DNA from 2 places in the Saccharococcus thermophilus genome. Region 2 is predicted to be linked to the other one. Evidence: a T-box and tRNA genes for the amino acid it is inferred to sense, from the RefSeq annotation. Region 2 holds a T-box; the other holds one or more tRNA genes.
The links. A T-box is a leader RNA that pairs with one kind of tRNA and senses whether it is charged. The one in region 2 lies ahead of leuS (leucine--tRNA ligase), so its partner is inferred to be a tRNA-Leu.
Positions count from the first base shown of each region.

Region 1 (3,403 bases), 2.1 Mb from region 2:
AAAAGTATATGAAATTGGACGCGTTTTTCGTAATGAAGGCATTTCGACACGGCACAATCCAGAGTTTACGATGCTGGAACTATACGAAGCATATGCCGATTTCCGCGATATTATGAAGTTGACGGAGAATCTGATCGCCCATATCGCGCAGGAAGTATTAGGGACGACCAAAATTCAATATGGCGAGCATATAGTGGATTTAACGCCAGAATGGAAACGGCTCCACATGGTCGATGCAATTAAAGAATACGTCGGTATTGACTTTTGGAAGCAAATGAGCGATGAGGAAGCGCGGGAGTTAGCGAAAGAACACGGTGTAGAAATAGCGCCGCATATGACGTTTGGGCATATTGTCAATGAATTTTTCGAGCAAAAAGTAGAGGACAAGCTCATTCAGCCAACATTTATTTACGGCCATCCGGTAGAAATCTCGCCGTTAGCGAAGAAAAATCCAGATGATCCACGCTTTACGGATCGTTTTGAACTGTTTATCGTCGGCCGTGAACACGCAAATGCCTTTACCGAATTAAACGATCCAATCGACCAGCGCGAACGCTTTGAAGCGCAATTAAAAGAGCGTGAACAAGGAAATGACGAAGCGCATGAGATGGATGAAGACTTCCTTGAAGCACTTGAATACGGAATGCCGCCAACAGGTGGTTTAGGTATTGGTGTGGACCGTCTTGTGATGTTATTAACCAATTCTCCGTCTATTCGCGATGTATTGTTATTCCCACAAATGCGTCATAAATAAGATATTCTCTTCCCCTATGGGGTTTTGCCCATAGGGGAAATATTTTAAGAATAGTTGACTTTTAAATATAAATTATTATAAAATAAAAAAGTCGCTTTCAGAAAAAGAAAAAGGAATAAAAAGTTGACAATAAGATTTTTAGATGATATATTATTAAAGTCGCTTTGAAAGACGGATGACCTTGAATCAAAGGCGAATTCAATACATAAGAAGCACTTAAAGAAAAGGACTATAAACCGAGAGAAGATTTTGCTTTCGTGAACAGCGAAAAGCGAATTTTAACGAAAATTGGCGAAATAAAATAGTTCTTGACAATGCTATCGGTTGAACTATAATAAAACTTGTCTATCACTTGCCTAGTGGCTATAGCGGAGAGGAAACACCCGTTCCCATCCCGAACACGGAAGTTAAGCTCTCCAGCGCCGATGGTAGTTGGGGCCAGCGCCCCTGCAAGAGTAGGTCGTCGCTAGGCAAGTTTATATGGAGGATTAGCTCAGCTGGGAGAGCACTTGCCTTACAAGCAAGGGGTCGGCGGTTCGATCCCGTCATCCTCCACCATTTCTAGTAAAAAACATTAGCTTGGTGAGAAGTAACGAGCTAAACATCCGTGAATTCACTACGAGTTGTCCCGACACATCCCGCGTCATTGAATCGACTAGAAGAGCAAGGGACATCGGAATACTGAGTATCTTGATTGCAGATGAGCCATTAGCTCAGTAGGGGAGCAACGAGCCTAAGCTTCTATGAATCTGCTCCGAGTTGCCTCGACGCATCCAACATCTTTGAATTCGCTGGTAGAGGAAGAGGCAACGAAAAAACAACGAGTGTCTTCATTACATGAGCCATTAGCTCAGCAGGTAGAGCAACGAGCCTAAGCTTCCATGAATCTGCTCCGAGTTGCCTCGACGCATCCTACATCTTCGAATTTGCTGGTAGAGGAAGAGGCATCGAAAAACAATGAGTGTCTTCATTACATGAGCCATTAGCTCAGTAGGTAGAGCATCTGACTTTTAATCAGAGGGTCGGAGGTTCGAGTCCTCCATGGCTCACCATTTTGCGGGTGTGGCGGAATTGGCAGACGCGCTAGATTCAGGGTCTAGTGCCCTTTACGGGCGTGGGGGTTCGAGTCCCTTCACCCGCATACATAAGTTGCATGCGGAAGTAGTTCAGTGGTAGAACACCACCTTGCCAAGGTGGGGGTCGCGGGTTCGAGTCCCGTCTTCCGCTCCATCATTCGCCGGGGTGGCGGAATTGGCAGACGCACAGGACTTAAAATCCTGGGGTAGGTAACTACCGTGCCGGTTCGAGTCCGGCCCTCGGCACGTGCGCTCGTAGCTCAATTGGATAGAGCATCTGACTACGGATCAGAAGGTTAGGGGTTCGAATCCTCTCGAGCGCGCCATAGCGGGAAGTAGCTCAGCTTGGTAGAGCACATGGTTTGGGACCATGGGGTCGCAGGTTCGAATCCTGTCTTCCCGATTTTAGTGAATATGGGGCCTTAGCTCAGCTGGGAGAGCGCCTGCTTTGCACGCAGGAGGTCATCGGTTCGATCCCGATAGGCTCCACATTTAGGCATGTTCCTTGAAAACTGAACAAAACGAAGCGTCCACAAAGAAAAGCGAAGGCGAGCGACATCTTGCGGTGTTGACGCCGAAGCTTGAGAATAAGCCAATCAACTTTCTATGGAGAGTTTGATCCTGGCTCAGGACGAACGCTGGCGGCGTGCCTAATACATGCAAGTCGAGCGGACCGAATAGGAGCTTGCTCTTGTTCGGTTAGCGGCGGACGGGTGAGTAACACGTGGGCAACCTACCCGTAAGACCGGGATAACTCCGGGAAACCGGAGCTAATACCGGATAACACCGAAGACCGCATGGTCTTCGGTTGAAAGACGGCTTCGGCTGTCACTTACGGATGGGCCCGCGGCGCATTAGCTAGTTGGTGAGGTAACGGCTCACCAAGGCGACGATGCGTAGCCGGCCTGAGAGGGTGACCGGCCACACTGGGACTGAGACACGGCCCAGACTCCTACGGGAGGCAGCAGTAGGGAATCTTCCGCAATGGACGAAAGTCTGACGGAGCGACGCCGCGTGAGCGAAGAAGGTCTTCGGATCGTAAAGCTCTGTTGTTAGGGAAGAAGAAGTACCGTTCGAATAGGGCGGTACGGTGACGGTACCTAACGAGAAAGCCCCGGCTAACTACGTGCCAGCAGCCGCGGTAATACGTAGGGGGCGAGCGTTGTCCGGAATTATTGGGCGTAAAGCGCGCGCAGGCGGTCCCTTAAGTCTGATGTGAAAGCCCACGGCTCAACCGTGGAGGGTCATTGGAAACTGGGGGACTTGAGTGCAGAAGAGGAGAGCGGAATTCCACGTGTAGCGGTGAAATGCGTAGAGATGTGGAGGAACACCAGTGGCGAAGGCGGCTCTCTGGTCTGTAACTGACGCTGAGGCGCGAAAGCGTGGGGAGCAAACAGGATTAGATACCCTGGTAGTCCACGCCGTAAACGATGAGTGCTAAGTGTTAGAGGGGTCAAACCCTTTAGTGCTGCAGCTAACGCGTTAAGCACTCCGCCTGGGGAGTACGGCCGCAAGGCTGAAACTCAAAGGAATTGACGGGGGCCCGCACAAGCGGTGGAGCATGTGGTTTAAT
Region 1 covers NZ_JAASRS010000001.1:148,392-151,794, reverse strand. Annotated here, with positions in the region: gene lysS (lysine--tRNA ligase) at 1-754, shown strand, start outside; rRNA gene rrf (5S ribosomal RNA) at 1,110-1,226, shown strand; tRNA gene BDD39_RS00925 (tRNA-Val) at 1,237-1,312, shown strand; tRNA gene BDD39_RS00920 (tRNA-Lys) at 1,731-1,806, shown strand; tRNA gene BDD39_RS00915 (tRNA-Leu) at 1,811-1,895, shown strand; tRNA gene BDD39_RS00910 (tRNA-Gly) at 1,910-1,984, shown strand; tRNA gene BDD39_RS00905 (tRNA-Leu) at 1,991-2,076, shown strand; tRNA gene BDD39_RS00900 (tRNA-Arg) at 2,080-2,156, shown strand; tRNA gene BDD39_RS00895 (tRNA-Pro) at 2,160-2,233, shown strand; tRNA gene BDD39_RS00890 (tRNA-Ala) at 2,247-2,319, shown strand; rRNA gene BDD39_RS00885 (16S ribosomal RNA) at 2,434-3,403, shown strand, end outside.
Region 1: it has a tRNA-Leu gene. The T-box ahead of leuS (leucine--tRNA ligase) is inferred to sense a tRNA for this amino acid. The anticodon was not compared.

Region 2 (3,403 bases):
CTCGGCGCTTGGCGGCGTAGTTGCGTCATATTCGTTTACGCTTATTTTCTTGGCCAATTTATTGCTATATATTTCCTTTTTCTTGCTTATTGTATTTGGGCTCCGTCATGTCCACGTCGCCAAAGCGGCAAAACCACAGGCTGCAGCGGCGGAAGCGGTAAAAGTAGAGGCGCGCGCCAATTGGTACGCGCTAGTGACGCTTTGTATCGGCTATTTTTTATGCTGGATCAGCTATGTGCAATGGTCGACGACGATTGCCGCTTATACGCAGGCCCTTCATATTCCGCTACGGAAATATAGTCTCCTTTGGACGATCAACGGCGCGCTGATTGTATTGGCGCAGCCGCTCTTGTCAGCCGCGATCCGGCGCTGGATGCCTTATATCAAGCGGCAAATGCTGGTCGGGTTTGCGATTTTTGTCGTTTCCTTTGCCTTATTAAACGGCGCGGATTCATTCGTGGAATTTGCCGTCGCGATGGTCGTTTTGACAATAGCGGAGATGATCGTCTGGCCAGCGATTCCGACGGTGGCAAGCGAGCTTGCGCCGCCGGGCAAAGGCGGTTTTTACCAAGGATTTGTCAACAGCACGGCTACGGCAGGACGAATGATCGGACCCGTGCTAGGCGGCTTTATTGCTGATTGTGTAGGCATGAAATCGCTGTTTGCCGCGCTTGTTTTCTTTTCCACACTTTCGCTTGTCACGACGTTCTTCTATGATCGGAACTTGCCGAAGAAGCAAAACAAGGAGAAACAAACGGTTATAGTGGGGTAGACATGTTTTCTACTCCATTTTTTTAAATTCCATGAGGATTGCGCAACCATTCGCCGCGAACTATATGTAATTGCGAAGACGGCATCTATGAGCTAAATCCGCGGAAAATGTGGTATAAAAATAGATAAATAACACAGTCACGCGTGGATATGAACGGCATATATAGCATATAAGCTCCATTTTTCCCTACTTGCAATAAACCGACAAATTTTTTAAAATATTATACATCAACAATATTGGCCAATAACGGTGAAGAGGAGTAGTAGTGAACAAATGGGCGACAGAGAGTTGACGGTCGGTGCGAGTCAACCGAAGTTTGTTCACGAACTCGCCTCGGAGTTGCGGGCATGAGCGGCTTTTGCCTCGTAATGTCCGCCGTGAATCTGCGTTAATGATGAAAGTGAGCATGCGGTTTTGCATGCTAATAAGGGTGGTACCGCGGGAATGGCACCTCTCGTCCCTTTTGGGATGGGAGGTTTTTTTATTCTCGCTTTTGTTAACAATGTTTACTAGAAAAAAAGATAGGAGGAAAGGCAAATGAGCTTCAACCATCGAGAAATAGAGAAAAAATGGCAGGATTATTGGGAAAAAAATAAAACGTTTAAAACGGTTGATGACGACGACAAACCGAAATTTTACGTATTGGATATGTTCCCGTATCCGTCGGGAGCAGGGTTGCACGTCGGCCATCCGGAAGGCTACACCGCCACCGATATTTTGGCGCGCATGAAGCGGATGCAAGGCTATAACGTGCTTCATCCGATGGGATGGGACGCCTTCGGATTGCCGGCGGAGCAATACGCGCTTGATACCGGAAACGACCCGGCGGAGTTTACCGAGAAAAACATTAATACGTTCCGGCGCCAAATTAAATCGCTAGGGTTTTCGTATGACTGGGACCGGGAAATCAACACGACCGATCCGAATTACTACAAATGGACGCAATGGATTTTCTTAAAGCTGTATGAAAAAGGATTAGCTTATATGGATGAGGTCCCGGTCAACTGGTGCCCGGCGTTAGGCACGGTGCTTGCTAATGAAGAAGTCATTAATGGCAGAAGTGAACGCGGCGGCCACCCGGTGATCCGCAAGCCGATGCGGCAATGGATGCTCCGCATTACCGCCTACGCGGACCGTTTGCTTGAAGACTTGGAAGAGTTAGATTGGCCGGAAAGCATTAAAGAAATGCAGCGTAACTGGATTGGCCGCTCAGAAGGCGCGGAAATCCGTTTTGAAGTCGATGGCCACGATGAAACATTCACTGTCTTTACGACGCGCCCAGATACGCTGTTTGGTGCGACATATACCGTGTTGGCACCTGAACATCCGCTTGTCGAAAAAATTACGACTCCAGAGCAAAAAGAGGCAGTGGAAGCGTATTTAGATGCGATTAAAAGCAAAAGCGACCTCGAGCGCACCGATTTGGCGAAAGAAAAAACAGGGGTATTCACCGGCGCATACGCGATTCACCCAGTCACTGGCGAGAAGCTGCCGATTTGGATTGCCGACTACGTGCTGATGAGCTACGGCACTGGCGCAATTATGGCCGTGCCGGCACACGATGAGCGCGACTATGAATTTGCGGAAAAATTTAATTTGCCAATCAAAGAAGTGGTCGCCGGCGGCAATATTACGAAAGAAGCGTATACTGGCGACGGCGAGCATATTAACTCCGATTTCTTAAACGGTCTAAACAAAGAAGAAGCGATTAAGAAAATGATTGAATGGCTAGAAGCCAATGGAAAAGGACAAAAGAAAGTCACATACCGCCTCCGCGACTGGCTGTTCAGCCGCCAACGCTACTGGGGCGAACCGATCCCGATCATCCACTGGGAAGATGGAACGATGACGCCGGTGCCGGAAGAAGAACTGCCATTAAAGCTGCCAAAAACCGATCAAATTAAACCATCCGGCACGGGAGAGTCGCCACTTGCCAACATTGAAGAATGGGTGAACGTCGTCGATCCGAAAACAGGAAAAAAAGGACGCCGCGAAACGAATACAATGCCGCAATGGGCCGGAAGCTGCTGGTATTATTTGCGCTACATCGATCCGCACAATGACAAGCAGCTCGCCGATCCGGAAAAATTGAAAAAATGGCTGCCGGTCGATGTCTATATCGGCGGGGCGGAGCATGCTGTACTTCACTTATTGTACGCGCGTTTCTGGCATAAATTTTTATACGACATCGGCGTCGTGCCGACAAAAGAGCCGTTCCAAAAACTGTTTAACCAAGGCATGATTCTTGGGGAAAATAATGAAAAAATGAGCAAATCAAGAGGAAATGTCGTCAACCCGGACGATATTGTCGAAAGCCACGGCGCTGATACGCTGCGGTTATACGAGATGTTTATGGGACCGCTCGAAGCGTCGATCGCCTGGTCGACAAAAGGGCTGGACGGAGCGCGCCGCTTCTTGGACCGCGTCTGGCGCTTGTTTGTCGAAGAAAATGGCGAGTTGAACCCGAAAATCGTCGACAATCCGGAAACGGATACACTTGAGCGCGTATACCATCAAACGGTGAAAAAAGTAACCGAAGATTATGAAGCGCTTCGCTTTAATACAGCGATTTCGCAACTGATGGTGTTTATTAACGAAGCATATAAAGCGCCGCAACTGCCAAAAGCCTAT
Region 2 covers NZ_JAASRS010000001.1:2,269,113-2,272,515, reverse strand. Annotated here, with positions in the region: gene BDD39_RS11775 (MDR family MFS transporter) at 1-772, shown strand, start outside; T-box leader at 1,013-1,237, shown strand; gene leuS (leucine--tRNA ligase) at 1,310-3,403, shown strand, end outside.